3 regions of the Pectobacterium araliae genome follow, and region 1 is predicted to be linked to each of the others. Evidence: predicted binding sites of a transcription regulator. Region 1 holds the regulator's gene; each other region holds the start of a gene.

Region 1 (6,056 bases):
CTGCGTGAAGTCGATCTTCCATTCGCCTTTCAGCGCGTTGAGGTTTTTTAAGCGCAGACTGAGGATTTTCATTGGGCAGGCTCGCTATTTTCCAATTCATTAATAACCTGAGTAAACAGCGTGCGAACGCGCTGTTGGCGACCCTCTTCCATTGCCGTCTCCGTTGCCAGACGACGCTCAAAAACGTCATATACGCTCAATTCGTCCAGCGTTTCCTTGTCCTGTTGTGTAATTGTCTGCATACGCTGTTCGCGCGTGCGACGTAGCAGAAGCACCTCAACGGGCAGGTTCTCAGTCATCGCTTGAACGCGTTTTTGCATGTCGCTCAGATAATCCTGTGTACTGAGTTCGATATCCAGCCAGACGGGTTTATCGCCCTGATAGTTCTGGAAAACGGACAGTTGTTGCTCAATATCGCTCAGACTGCCTTTAATCAACTGCATCGGCTGGGTTACGGGAATGGGCAGTATGTCTATTTGCGGTGGCGTGTCTGGTGCAAAACTCACCAGACAGATGGACTTCTCGCTGTTGAGTTCATCAAAACTTAGCGGGATAGGCGAACCGCTGTAGCGAATGTGCTCACTTTGTGTCACGCGCTGTGGGCGGTGAATATGCCCAAGTGCAATGTAATCCGCAGGGGGAAAAGCTTGAGCAGGGAAGGCATCGAGTGTGCCAATATAGATCTCGCGCACGGATTCTGAGGCGGTTGCGCCAATCGTCGTCAGATGGCCGGTTGCAATAATCGGCAGTGGCAGGCCAAGCTCGTCGCGTTTTTGGCAAGCCAGTTGATAGCACTGCTGGTAGTGCTCGGTAATCGCTTCCTGTAGCGCCAGCTGTTTTTCATCACCGGATTGTCCAGCTTTGCTGGTTAGCACATCACGCGGGCGTAAAAAAGGAATCGCGCAGAGCAGGGCACCGGGCTGCCGCTGACGGTTTTCCAGCAGGAGTACCTGCTGGGCGGGATCGTCGCTGGCACAGGCAATGACGCGCGTATTCAGGCAGGCCAACAACTCGCGCGATTCATTCAACATTGCGACGGAATCATGGTTGCCGCCGAGAATGACAAGTTGGCAGCCTGTGCGCTGGAGTTCTACCACGAAGCTATAATACATTTCCCGTGCATAGCTGGGGGGCGAACCGTTATCAAAAATATCACCTGCGACTATAATGGCATCGACCTGATGGTGTTCCACCTGAGCGATAAGCCAGCGCAGAAAAGCCTGATGTTCAGCGGCGCGGCTTTTGGTATAAAAGTATTGCCCTAAATGCCAATCGGCTGTGTGGATAATGCGCATCGTGTTCTCTCGATATTCATGCCGCGTGGCGTTGTCATTATTCATGATGTGAAAGAGGGCGTTGTCGCTATAGCGCTTTGTCACCGTAATGCCATGATTATATATAGCAGGGATGACGGCTGTCGCGGTGGAATCAAGAGTTTGGAAAGCGGCTCGAAAAATCAGATGTATGCGCTGTAACACCAGACGATGAGTGGCCGTGTGTTTTTCATAAATCTGTCATAAAACTGACGCATAATGCCTTTCGCCTGCTAACAGCGACGATGATTAACGACAGGATTAACAATGGCAAAACGCATATTAGTCGTGGAAGATGAAGCACCAATTCGTGAAATGGTTTGCTTTGTACTGGAACAAAATGGCTATCAACCAGTGGAAGCCGAAGATTATGACAGTGCGGTCACGCAACTGTCAGAGCCGTTCCCAGAGCTGGTGTTATTGGACTGGATGCTGCCAGGCGGTTCGGGCCTGCAATTCATCAAGCATATGAAACGCGAGGCGCTAACGCGTGATATCCCGGTAATGATGTTGACCGCGCGTGGCGAAGAAGAAGACCGCGTGCGTGGGCTTGAAGTGGGGGCGGATGATTACATTACCAAGCCGTTTTCGCCCAAAGAATTGGTGGCGCGTATCAAAGCCGTGATGCGCCGAATTTCACCGATGGCGGTGGAAGAAGTGATTGAAATGCGTGGCCTGAGCCTCGATCCTTCCTCGCATCGGGTGACCACCGAAGAGCACGCGTTGGACATGGGGCCGACGGAATTTAAACTGCTGCATTTCTTTATGACGCATCCTGAACGTGTTTATAGCCGGGAACAGTTGCTGAATCACGTTTGGGGCACTAACGTTTATGTTGAAGATCGTACTGTCGATGTCCATATTCGTCGCCTGCGTAAAGCACTGGAAACCAGCGGACATGACAAAATGGTGCAAACCGTTCGGGGAACGGGCTACCGTTTTTCAACGCGTTACTGAGGTGATCGTAACCGGAGAAACATTAACGTGCTAGAACGTTTATCCTGGAAAAGGCTGGCATTGGAGCTGGCTTTTTTTTGTTTGCCCGCGTTGCTGCTGGGGCTGATTTTTGGCTATTTGCCCTGGTTTCTGCTGGTCGCCGTATTAGGCTTACTCTGCTGGAATTTTTATAACCAGCTTAAACTCTCTTATTGGCTGTGGGTTGACCGCAGCATGACGCCACCGCCCGGCCGCTGGAGCTGGGAGCCGCTATTTTATGGACTTTATCAGATGCAGTTGCGGAACCGACGCCGACGCCGAGAACTGGCGCTCCTGATCAAGCGGTTTCGCAGCGGTGCCGAATCCTTGCCGGATGCCGTGGTGATCACCACCGAAGAAGGGACGATCTTCTGGTGTAATCATTTGGCGCAGCACCTGCTCAATTTTCGCTGGCCGGAGGATAACGGTCAGAATATCCTTAACTTATTGCGCTACCCCGAGTTCACGAATTACATGAAAGGACAGGATTTTAGCCGTCCTCTCACGTTGCAGTTGAATAATTCCCACCATGTTGAATTCCGTGTGATGCCGTATTCTGAAGGGCAACTTTTGATGGTGGTGCGTGACATTACGCAAATGCATCAACTCGAAGGCGCCAGACGTAACTTTTTTGCCAACGTAAGCCATGAACTGCGTACGCCGCTGACGGTGTTGCAGGGTTATCTGGAAATGATGCAGGAAGAAACGCTGGATGCCGCACTACGCGGGAAGGCGTTGAATACGATGCAGGAACAGACTCGACGCATGGACGGGCTGGTCAAACAGCTGCTGACCTTGTCCCGCATTGAGGCGGCGACGGCGATCGATCTGAATGAAAAAGTCGATATTCCGTTAATGCTGCGCGTATTACAGCGTGAAGCGCAGACGCTGAGTCAAGGGCGTCATGAGATCGTCTTTCGTGTGAATGAAAATCTCCGCGTGTTTGGTAACGAAGAACAGCTGCGTAGTGCAGTATCCAACCTGGTGTATAACGCAGTCAACCATACGCCAGCGGGGACGCGTATCGAAGTCTGCTGGCAGAAGATCCCACAGGGGGCGCAGTTTCAGGTCAGCGATAACGGGCCGGGGATTGCAGCCGAGCATTTGCCGCGCCTGACTGAACGTTTTTATCGGGTGGATAAGGCGCGTTCGCGACAGACTGGCGGTAGCGGGCTGGGGCTGGCGATTGTTAAGCACGCACTTAGCCATCACGATTCCCGTTTGGAGATTATGAGTGAAGACGGTCTGGGATCGCGTTTTGTCTTTACGTTGCCGAATCGGTTGATTGTCCCTACCTCTGTGGCTGAAAATACGGCGAAACCTTCTGCCTGACGGAAAACGTTATTCATGATAGTCGCCACACGTATCGCAGTTGCTTTTTTACTGCTGCTCAGTGCGTTTTGCTCCGCGCAGCCCCGTCAAATGCTGGCGGGTAATCTCTCCAGCGCGGGGTCAGACACGCTGGCTAATCTGATGGCTTTTTGGGCGGCGGATTTCAGCCAGCATTATCCGAATGTGAATTTACAGATTCAGGCTGCGGGTTCGTCCTCTGCACCTACGTCTCTGGCGTCGGGTGCCGCCCAGCTCGGGCCGATGAGCAGAGCGATGAAGGCCAGCGAAATTGAGGCGTTTGTTCAGCACTATGGCTATCCGCCGCTGGCGGTGCCAGTGGCGATGGATGCGCTCGTCGTATTGGTTAATCAGGATAACCCGCTGTCTGGACTAAATTTGTCACAGTTGGATGCTATCTTTTCGATTACGCAGCGCTGTGGTAATCAGCAGCCGATAAAACAGTGGGGCGATCTCGGGTTACGCGGTAGCTGGGAGAAACGCACGCTATTACGCTATGGGCGAAATTCTGCCTCAGGAACCTATGGGTTCTTTAAACAAAAAGCGCTATGTCGCGGCGATTTCCTGCCTCAAGTCAATGAATTGCCAGGTTCGGCGTCCGTTGTACAAGCGGTTGCGGCATCAACGGATGCGATCGGTTATGCCAGTGTGGGGTTTCGTACCAGCGGCGTAAAGATGCTGCCATTAGCTGCACAAGGCACGGACTACATTTCCCCTTCAACTGAAAATATCCGCAGCGGTTTATATCCCTACACCCGTTATCTCTATATCTATGTCAACAAAGCACCCGGTCAACCGTTGGAAGCGCTGACGGCGGCATTTCTAGCACGCGTGTTGTCCGAAACGGGGCAGTCGCTGGTGAATCAGGACGGTTATTTACCGCTGCCGGAAGAAACGCGTCGTCAGGCGCATCAGATGATTGGCCTGCCAGAGTAATTCCTCTCCCTATCAATAATTGGTGCTATTTTCACACCATATGAATTTTATTCACATGACGTGAAAATTCTTCCATTGCCCTGAGATTCTTCACGTGACAGGATAGTTTCAAATTTAGACGTCCAGATGGCTAAATAAGATTAAATGTAACTATCCCTCTGGGCAAATATTTCATATTGAAACTATCTGCCAGTACACTTCTTTTCTAAATATAGGTGCTGGTAACATGTCAGGAGCGACAGATGGCGAATACCTTATCCCCTTTCCGTGCCGATATCGTCGGCAGTTTCTTGCGTCCGGCTGCAATTAAGCAGGCACGCCTTCAGCATCAGGCGGGCGAGATTGATGATGCCGCGCTGCGGAATATTGAAGATCGTGAGATTCTGCGGGTGGTAGAAAAGCAGCGTGAAGCGGGCTTGCAGGTTGTGACAGATGGTGAACTGCGTCGTGCCTGGTGGCATTTTGACTTCTTTGCCGACTTGCACGGCGTAGAGCGCTATGAAGCCGATCACGGTATTCAATTCAACGGCATTCAGACCAAATCCCATGCGATTCGCGTCGTGGATAAAGTGAGTTTCAATCCTCAGCACCCAATGCTCGATCATTTCCGCTACCTGAACAGCATTTCTGGCGATGCGGTCGCTAAAATGACGATTCCTAGCCCAAGCGTGATGCATTTTCGCGGCGGACGAAAAGCGATTGATGCGACGGTTTATCCCGATCTGGCTGACTACTTCGACGATCTGGCGCAAACCTGGCGCGATGCGATCCACGCATTTTATAATGCAGGCTGCCGCTTCCTACAACTGGATGACACCGTGTGGGCCTACTTGTGCTCTGACGATCAAAAACGTCAAATCCGTGAACGTGGTGAAGATCCTGCACAGTTGGTGCGGACCTATGCCAATGTCCTGAATAAAGCGCTGGCTGATAAGCCAGCCGACTTGGTTATCGGTTTACACGTTTGTCGTGGTAATTTCCGTTCGACCTGGATTTCTGAAGGTGGGTATGAACCTGTAGCAGAAATTCTGTTTGGTGAAGTGAACGTCGATGCGTTCTTCCTGGAATACGATACCGAGCGAGCGGGGGGCTTTGAGCCGCTGCGTTTTGTGAAGCCAGGCCATCAGCAGGTGGTGCTGGGGCTGATCACCACCAAGAACGGCGAATTGGAAGACACCGAAGTGGTGCAGGCACGCATTGCGGAAGCGGCAAAGTATGTCGATCTCAGCCAGATTTGCCTGAGCCCGCAGTGTGGTTTTGCTTCAACGGAAGAGGGCAACAGCCTGACGGAAGAGCAGCAGTGGAATAAACTGAAACTTGTCGTGGATATCGCCAATCGCGTGTGGTGACACCGATGAAGTAACTTTATCCCTATAATGGATATACAGAGGCTGGATCATACGATCCGGCTTTTTTTGTGGCTGTTATCCCGCTTTCCGTTCGCGACGATTTTGTGCAATATGTTTTTTTATGATCGAATGA
Region 2 (6,056 bases), 550 kb from region 1:
TCTGCTGTTCGAGCTGGCTAATACGTAGACTCAGGCTGGATTTTGCCAACCCAGCTTTACGCGCCGCCTGTGTAAAACTGCCACATTCGGCCACCAGCGCAAACAGCGCCATATCCTGCAACTGTTTAAACATAATTGTTAACCCTAGACGAACACTGCATTATTTATTGTCCATCTTATCAGTCCTATCTCCGTGTTCTACACTTTGTCTCATTCACAATGATCCTATTCTGAAAATAATGAGGAACAGACCATGACCGCTCATGCGATAGCCGTTGATCCACAACAGCCAGAAAACTTCATCGCCATCACGCAGGACATCTCCGAACCCGGTGAATACGATCTGCTAATCGGCGTAAAAGCCATTTCCGTCAATCCGGTGGATACCAAAGTTCATGCCGGATTGCGTCAGAATGGGTTACAGCAACCCAGAATCCTCGGCTGGGATGCCAGTGGCGTCGTGCTGAAAACCGGCAGCGCCGTGAGCCACATCCAGGTCGGTGATGAAATCTGGTACGCCGGCGACATCACCCGCCCCGGCAGCAACACCACTCATCAGTTGATTGATTCACGCATCGTGGCGCGTAAGCCTGTGTCTCTGGACTGGGCCGCCGCCGCCGCACTGCCGCTCACGGCGTTGACCGCCTGGGAAGGCTTATTCGAGCATCTGAAAATACAGCAGGCCGACAGTAAAAAAACGCTGCTGATTATCGGCGGCGCAGGTGGCGTAGGATCTCTGGCGATTTCTCTGGCGGCGTTACGCAGCTCGGTGAACATCATCGCCACCGCATCACAACCGGATTCGGCGGAATGGTGCCGCCAGCGCGGTGCGCACAAGGTCGTCGATTACCGTAATCTGGTGGATGAGCTAGAAAAAGAGGGGATCAAACAGGTCGATTATATCTTCTGCCTGAACGATACCGACGGCCACTGGGATGCCATCAGCAAGCTGATCGCACCGATGGGGCACATCTGTACCATCGTGGAAAACAAAAATCCGCTCGACCAAACGCAGCTAAAACTCAAAAGTGCGGCATTGCATTGGGAACTTATGTTTACCCGCAGCATGTTCACCACCCCGGATATCGCGGAACAAGGGAACATTTTGTACGAAGTGGCACAGTTGGTTGATGCAGGAAAACTTCAGGGAACCGCCAGCGAAGCACTGCAAGGGTTAACGGTGGATACGCTGAAGCAGGCTCACGATAAAGTATTAGAAGGGCATATGCGCGGCAAGATCGTTATCGCGCTGTAATAACGCAATCAGCCCCGAAAGGGGCTGATTAATAACGCACTAATCAATCACACATCAGAACAGCAGACGGGCACGAATAGTGCCAGGAATCGCTTTCATCAGTTGCAGTGCCGTTTGCGCACCGTCGGTTTCGACGTCAATGACCACATAACCAATTTCAGGCGTCGTTTGCAGATACTGTGCAGCAATGTTAATGCCCTGCTCAGCAAAGATCTGGTTAATTTTGGTAATCACACCAGGACGGTTTTCATGGATGTGCAGCAGACGACTGGCGCGTGCACCGTGAACAGGCAGCGACACCTCTGGGAAATTCACCGCAGACAGCGTGGAACCGTTGTCTGAGTATTTCGCCAGTTTTCCGGCGACTTCATCACCAATATTTTCCTGTGCTTCCTGCGTGGAGCCACCGATATGCGGCGTTAGCAGCACATTATCAAACTCGCACAGCGGTGACAGGAACGGTTCGCTGTTGGTTGCGGGTTCCTGTGGGAATACGTCAATCGCCGCACCGGACAGATGCTTGCTGCTCAGCGCGTCGCACAGTGCGGGAATATCAACCACCGTACCACGGGCAGCATTAATCAGGATTGAACCCGGCTTCATCAGGGCTAGCTCTTCAGCGCCCATCATGTTCTGTGTGCTATCATTTTCCGGCACGTGCAGACTTACCACGTCGCTCATATTCAGCAGGTCGGACAGGTGGCGCACCTGATGCGCATTGCCCAGCGGCAGTTTACTTTCGATATCATAGAAGTAAACGTGCATACCCAGGCTTTCAGCCAGAATGCCCAACTGGGTTCCGATATGACCGTAACCGATGATCCCGAGTTTTTTGCCCCGAGCTTCAAACGATCCCACAGCCAGTTTGTGCCAAATACCACGGTGCGCTTTCGCGTTCGCTGCCGGGATACCGCGCAGCATCAGCAGCATTTCGCCGACCACCATTTCTGCCACGGATCGGGTATTGGAAAAAGGTGCATTAAATACCGGAATGCCGCGTTTGGTCGCGGCCGACAGCTCAACCTGATTCGTCCCAATACAGAAACACCCTACCGCGATCAGTTTTTCCGCAGCAGCAAAAATTTCTTCTGTCAGGTGGGTACGCGAGCGAATACCCACAAAATGCGCATCGCGAATGGAGGCTTTCAGCGCCTCAGGATCTAGCGCACCTTTATGGAACTCGATGTTGGTGTAACCGGCTGCACGTAGGTTGTCCAACGCGCTCTGGTGCACGCCTTCCACTAACAAAAACTTAATCTTGTCTTTTTCCAATGATACCTTTGCCATTTCCCGACCTTATTTTCAGACTTCAAATGTGACAGAGAGCTAAATAACTTCTGCCAACATAACAAAAATTACGCAGTCAGCAATACAAACGATTGCTTCGCCCGAATCGCGCCACAGAGAAACGCGCCTGATTTATGGCAAAAAATATTGCCAAAGAGATACATCGCCATATCGGCGGTAAATAAAATAAGAAAATGTGATATTAAGTACCAAAAATGAGCCGTTAACTAAATAGATTTTTTTAGCTAAAAAATTTCTGACGTGGAACGTAGGCCGCTCATCACGTCAGAACGATCGCGAGCTCATTTAACGACGGTTTTTACCCCCTCGGCGGTGCCGACTAACGCAACATCTGCGCCGCGATTAGCAAACAACCCAACGGTCACCACGCCCGCGATACCATTAATGTGGTTTTCTACCGCAACGGCATTCATGATATTCAGGTTGTGTACATCCAGAATGACGTTGCCGTTATCCGTCACGACACCCTGACGATAGACCGGCTGCCCACCGAGCTTCGCCAGTTCACGTGCCACGTAAGATCGCGCCATTGGGATGACTTCAACGGGCAACGGGAACGTGCCCAGCACATCAACCTGCTTGGATGCATCAACAATGCAGATGAACTGACGCGACAGGGCAGAAATGATTTTCTCACGGGTCAGCGCTGCCCCACCGCCTTTGATCATCTGCATATGCCCGTTGATCTCATCCGCGCCATCGACATAAACATCGAGCGAATCCACATCATTGGCATCAAAAACGGGAATACCCAGACTTTTCAGCTTTTCCGTTGAGGCATCCGAGCTGGAAACCGCACCTTTGATTTGATGTTTTATCGAACCCAGCGCATCAATAAAGTGTGCTGCCGTCGATCCGGTTCCTACTCCCACAATGGTGTCAGGGCGGACATAGTCGAGCGCCGCCCATCCCACTGCTTTTTTCAGTTCATCTTGCGTCATAATCTGCTTCTGGCCTGTAGAATCAATATACGAAAACGTGTGCGTATTATAGAACATGCACGTTGGGGAAAGCGTGCAAATTCATCACCCCATTGCTGCATTATCTCACGCGTACCGTGCCACACGCAGCGTGCTGAATCGTGATTGCACACAACAGCCAAAATAAGATTTCTGCATGGCAAATCAACAAAATGTGGCATAGTGAAAAAAACGGACTCATTCAGAGGATTTTGAATTTCATGAAACGCCCGGACTATCGAACGCTTCAGGCTCTGGATGCCGTCATCCGCGAGCGTGGTTTTGAACGCGCGGCTCAGAAGTTGTGTATTACCCAATCTGCCGTTTCACAACGCATTAAACAGTTGGAAAATCTGTTCGGCCAGCCGCTATTGGTCAGAACCATTCCCCCTCGCCCGACGGAACAAGGGCAGAAGCTGCTGGCGCTGCTGCATCAGGTAGAATTGCTGGAAGAAGAGTGGTTGGGCAATGAAACCAGCAGCGATATCCCGCTGCTGCTGTCGCTGGCGGTGAACGCCGACAGTCTGGCAACCTGGCTGCTACCGGCGTTACAGCCAGTGCTGGTCGATTCACCGATTCGCCTCAACTTGCAGGTAGAAGATGAAACGCGCACGCAGGAAAGGCTGCGCCGAGGTGAAGTGGTGGGTGCGGTGAGTATTCAGTCTCAGCCGCTGCCAAGCTGTCTGGTAGATAAACTGGGTGCGCTGGATTACCTGTTCGTCGCATCTCCAGCCTTCGCCGCCCGCTATTTCCCGAATGGCGTGACGCGTTCAGCGCTGCTGCGAGCGCCTGCGGTCGCCTTTGACCATTTGGATGATATGCATCAGGCTTTTTTACAGCAGAACTTTGATTTGTCGCCAGGCAGCGTTCCCTGCCATATCGTGAACTCGTCGGAAGCCTTTGTTCAATTAGCACGACAGGGCACAACCTGCTGTATGATCCCGCACCTGCAAATCGAGAGAGAACTGGCTAATAACGAGCTAATCGACCTGACGCCGGGGCTATTTCAACGTCGGATGCTCTATTGGCATCGCTTCGCACCAGAAAGCCGGATGATGAGGAAAGTGACGGATGCCCTGCTCGCACACGGCCGTCAGGTACTACGGCAGTCATAACGTGCAGGAAAAGTGATACTTAAACGAAAACAGGCCTGTCTGAGCAGGCCTGTGGGTATTATCACTATGTTTACGCCGTCATTACGGCGCACGCTGTAGTTCAAACACGACATCCACCTGATCGTCAAAGTGAATGGTTTGTTGTTCATAGGTTTGTGCCGCTTCGGTTTGTACCGCCGCATCTGCCGTTTTAAACATCCGAGCTATTGGCATCGGCTGATAGTTGGCAACGTGATAGCGAACGCTGTAGATCGGCCCCAGTTTAGCGTTGAAGCCCTGCGCCAGCGCCGCGGCCTGACTCGTCGCCTGCTCAATCGCTTTTTTACGCGCTTCATCACGATAAGCTTCTGGGTTAGCCACGCCTAACTCTACCGTGCGAATCTCATTCAGCCCCGATTTCAGCGCCCCATCCAGCAGTTCATTCAGTTTATCTAACTGACGCAATGTCACTTCCACCTGACGCACGGCACGGTAGCCTTTCAGCACCGATCCCCCTGTTTTCAGATAGTCATATTCTGGCTGTGTGCGTAAATTGGCAGCATTAATATCTTTTTTCTCAATGCCGTTTTTACCCAGAAAATCAAAATATTGTGCAACGCGAGCATCGACCTGCTTTTTCGCTTCCGCCGCATCTTTCGATGACACACTCACTTCAATCGCCAGACGCGCGATATCCGGTGTTGCGTCTACGCTGGATGTCCCTGACGTCACGATATGCGGGCCATCCGGCAATTCCGCAGACTGCGCGGTTATCGACACACCGCCAAATCCTATCGCAGCGGCCAGCGCCAGTGCATTGAGCCTCATCATACCTCGCTTCACACTCTCTCCTTACCTATGTTTCGTCACGCATGTGACCCAGCAGATTTTTCCTGCGTCGGCACAGCACATTCCAGAATGAAAGATACAAGAAGGTATCCTTTACCAGACAACATAACGTATTACTGACTCCACACAATATAGGTGAATTTCTGAAACATAGCGTAAAAGTGATTTCATTTATTGCTAACCACTATTGCCAACCGTGGCGTGCCAACTGCAAGGCAATTCCCCACATCACCACGCCAACAAAAAAATTGATAGCTCTCTGTACCCGAGGCGTATTCAGCCACGGAGCCAACCAGGCCGCCAATAACGCCAGCGCAAAAAACCAGGTGAAGGAAGCTGTTATGACTCCTAACGCAAACCAGCGTCGGTCGTCATCCGCAAACTGGCTCCCCAAACTTCCCAACACCACAAAGGTATCCAGATAGACATGCGGATTAAGCCAGGTCACCGCCAGCATTGTCGCGATAATGCGCCAGCGGCTTTGTTTCATCACTTCTGCGCTGGCGAGGAGAGTATTTTTGCTGAAGGCTGTTTTCATTGCCCCCCAGCCGAACCAGAGCAGAAACGCAACACCGCCCCAGGTCACCGCCC
Region 3 (6,056 bases), 1.3 Mb from region 1:
TGCTCGGCTGCGACGTTAAGGCTCAGGTGAAATCCGGGTTTTACCTGCCAACTGGCGATATCGGCTGCGACCAGATCAAATAAATGCCGGGTGATGGGAATAATCATGCTTTCTGCTTCGGCGGCGGAGATAAATATATCGGGCCTGATCCACTGTCCATTACTGCGCTGCCATCGCAGTAAGGTCTCAACACCGATGCAGGATTGCGATTCTGCATTATAGATGGGCTGGTAATAGACGGAAAATTCGCCTTTGGCGATGCCTTTACGGAGCTCGTCGCGGAATAATAATTTACGTTTTTGCCAGTACCACATCATTGCAAAGAAGAGCAGGGAGAGAACCATTGCCAGCGGCGAGAACGTAAAGAACGCCTGCTTCCAGTTCGCGACAGATTGAGAGGTTGGTGCGATAACTGTAAGGGTTATCGGGAAATAGTTCGATTTTATTTCAAGCGCTGAGGTAGAAAATAAGCCTGAGTTGAGCGTAATTATCTGACCAATTTGAATGGGGTGGCCGTTGCCGATCTTCAGTGTAAGCTGATAGCCGCGGGTTTGGCTAATCGCCATCATAAGATCGATCGGGTATTGCGCGTCAACCATGGTGTAAGCGCCATAACCCGTGAGGGGCATCTGGACGAAGATGATTGCAGGGCGTGCTCTCACGTTATCTGAGCCTGCAATTGACAGGCTCCAGCGTTCAGAATCGGTATCCGGTAGCGGTTGTTGAATGACGCGACTTATTGGCGTCAGTGCGTTGCCAAACGTTGAAGAGCAGTAGACGTCGGTATTATGGATAACGCCGATCGCACGAAAGTAAGGAAAAATCGAGCCAAGGCGTTGCAGCTCACCACCGATGGCATCACAGGACTGACCATGAAAGTGCTGGAGGCGATCCACCATCTTCCACGCCTGTGTCGAAATATTCTCAGCATGATTCATTGCGATTTGCGCAGTGGCTTCCAAATCGCGTTTTACCATTAATCTGGATTCTACAAAAGTGAACAGCAATCCCAGCAGCAGTGGCAGCATACCTGCCGTCAGTAACTGCAACATGTTAATTTTACGTTCACTACGTCTGGGGCTCATTCACATCTCCTTTCTGGCAGCAGAGGCCTATGTAGAGACGTCCCTTTCTCCATTAATTAAAGGAGAGCGCTGAATAGAGGTTATTATAGTGCCTATTTGCTAAAAGGCAGAGCCTGCGCGCAGGCCCATGCTGAACTCCACGCCCATTGGAAATTATAGCCGCCGAGCCAGCCAGTTACATCGACCACTTCACCGATGAAATACAGCCCTGGCACTGAATTGGCCTCCATGGTTTTGGAAGACAGGGCGCGGGTGTCGACGCCGCCGATCGTCACTTCGGCGGTACGGTAACCCTCCGTACCATTTGGCTGTACCCGCCACTGTTGCAGGCTTTGTTCAATTTGTAGCTGCTGTGTGCTGTTGAGCTGTTTCAACGTCACATCCGGCAGTTGTCCTAGTGCTTGCAAGCATTCAACCAGTCGTTTAGGCAGCCACTGTGCCAACGTATTTTTCAGGCTTTGGTTTGGATGGGCACTGCGTTCATCATTGATAAGCTGGGTGAGATTGTGTCCGGGTAGCAAGTTAATGGTGACGGATTCACCCGCTTGCCAGTAGCTGGAAATTTGCAAAATGGCGGGACCAGAGAGCCCACGATGTGTGAACAGGATATTTTCACGGAACGTCACGCCGTTTTCTGCGGTGATGACGGTAGGGACAGAAACGCCGGAGAGCGTTTGCAACTGTTCGAGCAGCGGTTTGTGCAGCGTAAAGGGAACAAGCGCGGCGCGGGTTGGGAGTACGTTAATACCAAACTGCGCGGCAAGCTGGTAGCCGAACGGCGTTGCGCCCAGACCGGGCATCGACAAGCCGCCGCAGGCAACGACCAGTGATGCGCCTTGGAATGCTGTACCGTTGCTCAGGTGGATGGTGAACCGATCGTCTGATTTCTCCACCGAGGCGACTTCACTGCGCAAACGAAGCGTGACGTTAGCCTGCTCGCACTCTGTTACCAGCATATCCACAATTTGCTGTGCGGAGTCATCACAGAATAGCTGACCAAGTGTTTTCTCGTGGTAAGCGATGCGGTGATTGTTGACCAAACTAATGAAATCCCATTGGGTATAACGCGCCAGTGCCGATTTACAAAAGTGAGGATTGTGGGACAGATAGGCGGCCGGTTCCGTATACACATTGGTAAAGTTGCAGCGCCCGCCGCCGGACATCAATATTTTACGCCCTGCCTTCTTGCCGTTATCGAGCAATAGAACATGCAGCCCACGCTGTCCCGCCTGTGCGGCACAAAACATGCCTGCTGCACCAGCACCAATGATGACAACGTCAAACTGTTCCACAATGCATTTCTCCGATGAGTGATTGATTACCGCAGGCAAATGGGCCATTGGGGCGGCAAATTGTAGTGTTGGTTCTTGTTCGATACCAGCGTAACAATCTGCATGTTTTAGTAAAAATATATAATTAATTGATTTATAATGATTAAGTGGTTTTGTTGTCGATGCTCGTCACATTTTAAGTCAAAAAAATGTCATATTTTCCTTTTCCCCACCCCTGCTTGTCGCCGATAATGCGCCGCGTTCATGACCACTAAATGGCCTAACGTTTATGCTACATTTATTTGCCGGACTGGATTACTACACCGGCCTGATGTTGATATTGGCTTTGTTGTTTGTATTGATGTACGAAGCCATTAACGGTTTTCACGATACTGCGAATGCCGTCGCCACCGTTATTTATACCCGAGCCATGCGTGCAGAATTTGCCGTTGTTATGGCGGGTGTCTTTAATTTCTTCGGTGTACTGCTGGGCGGCCTGAGCGTGGCCTATGCAATTGTTCACCTTCTCCCCACGGATTTACTGCTGAACGTGAGTTCGGCGCATGGTCTGGCGATGGTCTTTTCCATGCTGCTGGCCGCGATTATCTGGAACCTGGGTACCTGGTATTTTGGTATTCCTGCCTCCAGTTCTCACACGTTGATTGGCTCCATCATCGGTATTGGTTTGACCAACGCACTGCTGACGGATACCTCCATCGTGGATGCGTTGAACGTGCCGAAAATGATCAGCATTTTCCTGTCACTGCTGCTATCGCCAATTGTGGGGATGGTAGTTGCAGGGTTGATGCTGCTGGTACTGCGTCGGTTCTGGAACAACAGTAAAAAGCGCAAACGCGTGCATCTGACGCCCGTCGATCGCGAAAAGCAGGACGGCAAACGTAAGCCGCCATTCTGGACGCGTACCGCGCTGATTTTATCGGCGATTGGCGTGAGCTTCTCTCACGGTGCAAACGACGGTCAGAAAGGTATCGGCTTGATTATGCTGGTGCTGATTGGCGTCGCGCCAGCCGGGTTTATTGTCAACATGAACGCATCGGGCTATGACATCAGCCGGACACGTGATGCCGTTGTCAATTTACAGGAATATTACAAGCAGCATGGCGATGCGTTAGCACACGTCATTGACTTGTCTCACCCCGTGGTTCCTGCGCCAGAAAATGCGATTCCCGGCAACGGCCAGAAAGAGTTCCACTGTGACAGTTCACGCGTAATGATTGCGATTGAGCGCACACAGGGCCTGCTGAGTAACCTGAAAAGCTACGACCAGTTGAACCCTGACGATCGCAGCAGAGTGCGTCGCCTGCTGATGTGCATCTCGGATACGATGGATCGGGTAGTCAAGCTGCCAGAAACATCGGGCGAAGATCAGCGCTACCTGAGCAACCTGCGTAAAGATATGCTTCAGACGGTTGAATATGCGCCTCTTTGGATCATCGTTGCCGTCGCACTGGCGCTCTCCTTGGGCACAATGGTGGGCTGGAAACGTGTTGCGGTCACCATCGGCGAGAAGATTGGCAAGAAAGGTATGACCTACGCACAGGGGGTGTCGGCACAGGTGACTGCGGCCTTGTCGATTGGCGTTGCCAGCTACACCGGTATGCCGGTTTCCACCACGCACGTATTATCCTCGGCAGTTGCCGGGACGATGATTGCGGATGGGGGGGGCGTACAGGGCAAAACGATAAGAAGCATTCTGCTGGCGTGGGTATTAACGCTGCCTGTCTCAATGCTGATGTCTGGTGCGCTGTACTGGCTGGCTCTGCAACTGATTTGATTGGGGTAATCGGTTAATCATAAAAAAAGGCGATTCTGTGGGGAGTCGCCTTTTTACTTTTTATCGACGTTCATGCTGTTAATACCAATACTTGTATAAGTACACTGTGTTAATACCACATCATCATGGCAATCAGGCTGATGGCGATGAGGCCACACAAGGCGGTCGTGAGCAAAAATTGCCCCCGTACCCGTTCGCAGCGGCGAATAAATTCAGGGTCGTGATGCTCAAGATAGCGCTGTGCATAGATATAGCGTACCAGCCGAATTTGCTTGCTTGGCTGCCCGTGCGATGTGAAAAAACCTCCTCCATCAACGTATTGGTAAAGCAGTGGGTCACAGTCACGCAAAATCAGCAGTAACACGCGTAATGAAGAGTAATACCTCGCCATATTGATAATACAGACGATACATAAAGCCCAGAAAAGCGCAAATGTACTAATCATGCTCCCCTCCCGGTCGTTCTATTCGTCAGAAGCGGTGACCGATGACAAGCGTTACGATTATCCGCTATGTTTTTCTGTGACGTTTTTCAACGACGAATAGTTATGCCACATGCTTACGCACGATTTTATTGTCATTTTGGTTAGCCAACAGCGTCATGGCTAGCCCCATTCTTGTTTTCCATCCCAGAGCGCAGTGGATAGTCTTACCGCCCCCTACTTGTAGTGTAGAAGAAGAATGTTTGTTTGTGCCAGAGAGGCAGATGCAATCGGCATGAAGGATGATTTTCGACGAGATAATACGTTTTCTGAAAGGAGAAGCTACGCGATTTAGCTGTGAAAAGGAGCGGTTTCTACTACACTTATCAATAGAATTAACAGATTTGAAAACGGGTTGTGATCGACTGAACAGTCCGATAGCGCGGACGAGTGTTATTCTATAATCCGCCGTTAAGTATCAGATTGGCAGGAGAAATAGCTGCTAACCCTTAATTAGTCTTTACGGAAGGAGTCTCATTATGGCTTACAAACACATCCTTATTGCTGTAGATCTTTCTCCAGAAAGCAAAGTGTTAGTGGAAAAAGCGGTATCAATGGCAAGACCGTACAATGCGAAAGTCTCGCTAATCCATGTCGATGTGAATTACTCCGATCTTTACACGGGGCTTATTGATGTCAACCTGGGTGACATGCAACAGCGTATCTCCGAAGAAACCCAGAATGCGTTGACTGAGCTGTCTCAAAATGCAGGCTATCCCATCAGTGAAACGTTGAGCGGCAGCGGTGATTTAGGGCAAGTGCTGGTGGATGCGATCAGGAAATATGACGCTGACCTTGTGCTGTGCGGACACCATCAGGACTTTTGGAGCAAACTGATGTCTTCTGCACGTCAACTGATTAATACCGTCCATGTTGATATGCTCATCGTGCCGTTGCGTGATGAAGAAGACGAATAAAAATTAGCTTTTTTTGCATTTTTTTTCAGTGATGAAAGGCACGGCTTTTTAGCTGTGCCTTTTGTTATATAACAAAAACTTATCGCAAATTCCCTTCTCAAAACCTTCAAAAACCCCTTCCTATCTCATTGGATTGTAACGTTAATCTGAAAAGAAAACGCTTGCTTAAATATCCATCGCCAGTGTTATAGTCCAGAGGACACAACATCATTTTCACCGATCCCACAAGCTTCTGCGTGTCTAAAAATTAAAGAAGCAGAAGGGAGCTATTCGTTCAATCAGGAGCTGTTCATGGCACAAATCGTATCTCTGGCAAGTTTTCTTGATTCTGTTCAACAACGCGATCCGCATCAGCCTGAATTTCTACAGGCCGTTAATGAAGTCCTTTCCACCCTGTGGCCTTTTCTGGAGCAGAACCCTCACTATGCGGATTACAGCCTGCTGGAGCGATTGGTAGAACCGGAACGTGTGATTCAGTTTCGCGTGGCGTGGACGGACGACAAAGGT

The links. Region 1 encodes PhoB, which activates phosphate uptake and scavenging genes when phosphate is short. Its sites were predicted from a motif close to CTGTCATAAAACTGNCNNAT; they were not measured.
Region 2: a site for PhoB is predicted at 2,664-2,683, ahead of serA (phosphoglycerate dehydrogenase). Genes of this name have one in related genera too.
Region 3: a site for PhoB is predicted at 2,555-2,574, ahead of pitA (inorganic phosphate transporter PitA). Genes of this name have one in related genera too.

Annotation. Positions count from the first base shown of each region.
Region 1 covers NZ_AP028908.1:1,124,362-1,130,417, forward strand. The annotation lists gene AACH44_RS05010 (AAA family ATPase) at 1-72, opposite strand, end outside; gene sbcD (exonuclease subunit SbcD) at 69-1,295, opposite strand; gene phoB (phosphate response regulator transcription factor PhoB) at 1,581-2,270, shown strand; gene phoR (phosphate regulon sensor histidine kinase PhoR) at 2,298-3,620, shown strand; gene AACH44_RS05030 (PstS family phosphate ABC transporter substrate-binding protein) at 3,636-4,574, shown strand; gene AACH44_RS05035 (cobalamin-independent methionine synthase II family protein) at 4,817-5,923, shown strand.
Region 2 covers NZ_AP028908.1:578,503-584,558, reverse strand. The annotation lists gene AACH44_RS02665 (LysR family transcriptional regulator) at 1-133, opposite strand, end outside; gene AACH44_RS02660 (zinc-binding alcohol dehydrogenase family protein) at 254-1,255, shown strand; gene serA (phosphoglycerate dehydrogenase) at 1,310-2,542, opposite strand; gene rpiA (ribose-5-phosphate isomerase RpiA) at 2,845-3,504, opposite strand; gene AACH44_RS02645 (LysR family transcriptional regulator ArgP) at 3,744-4,637, shown strand; gene AACH44_RS02640 (oxidative stress defense protein) at 4,719-5,444, opposite strand; gene argO (arginine exporter ArgO) at 5,650-6,056, opposite strand, start outside.
Region 3 covers NZ_AP028908.1:4,536,938-4,542,993, reverse strand. The annotation lists gene AACH44_RS20590 (EAL domain-containing protein) at 1-1,085, opposite strand, end outside; gene AACH44_RS20585 (NAD(P)/FAD-dependent oxidoreductase) at 1,178-2,377, opposite strand; gene pitA (inorganic phosphate transporter PitA) at 2,646-4,151, shown strand; gene uspB (universal stress protein UspB) at 4,261-4,596, opposite strand; gene uspA (universal stress protein UspA) at 5,112-5,549, shown strand; gene gdhA (NADP-specific glutamate dehydrogenase) at 5,841-6,056, shown strand, end outside.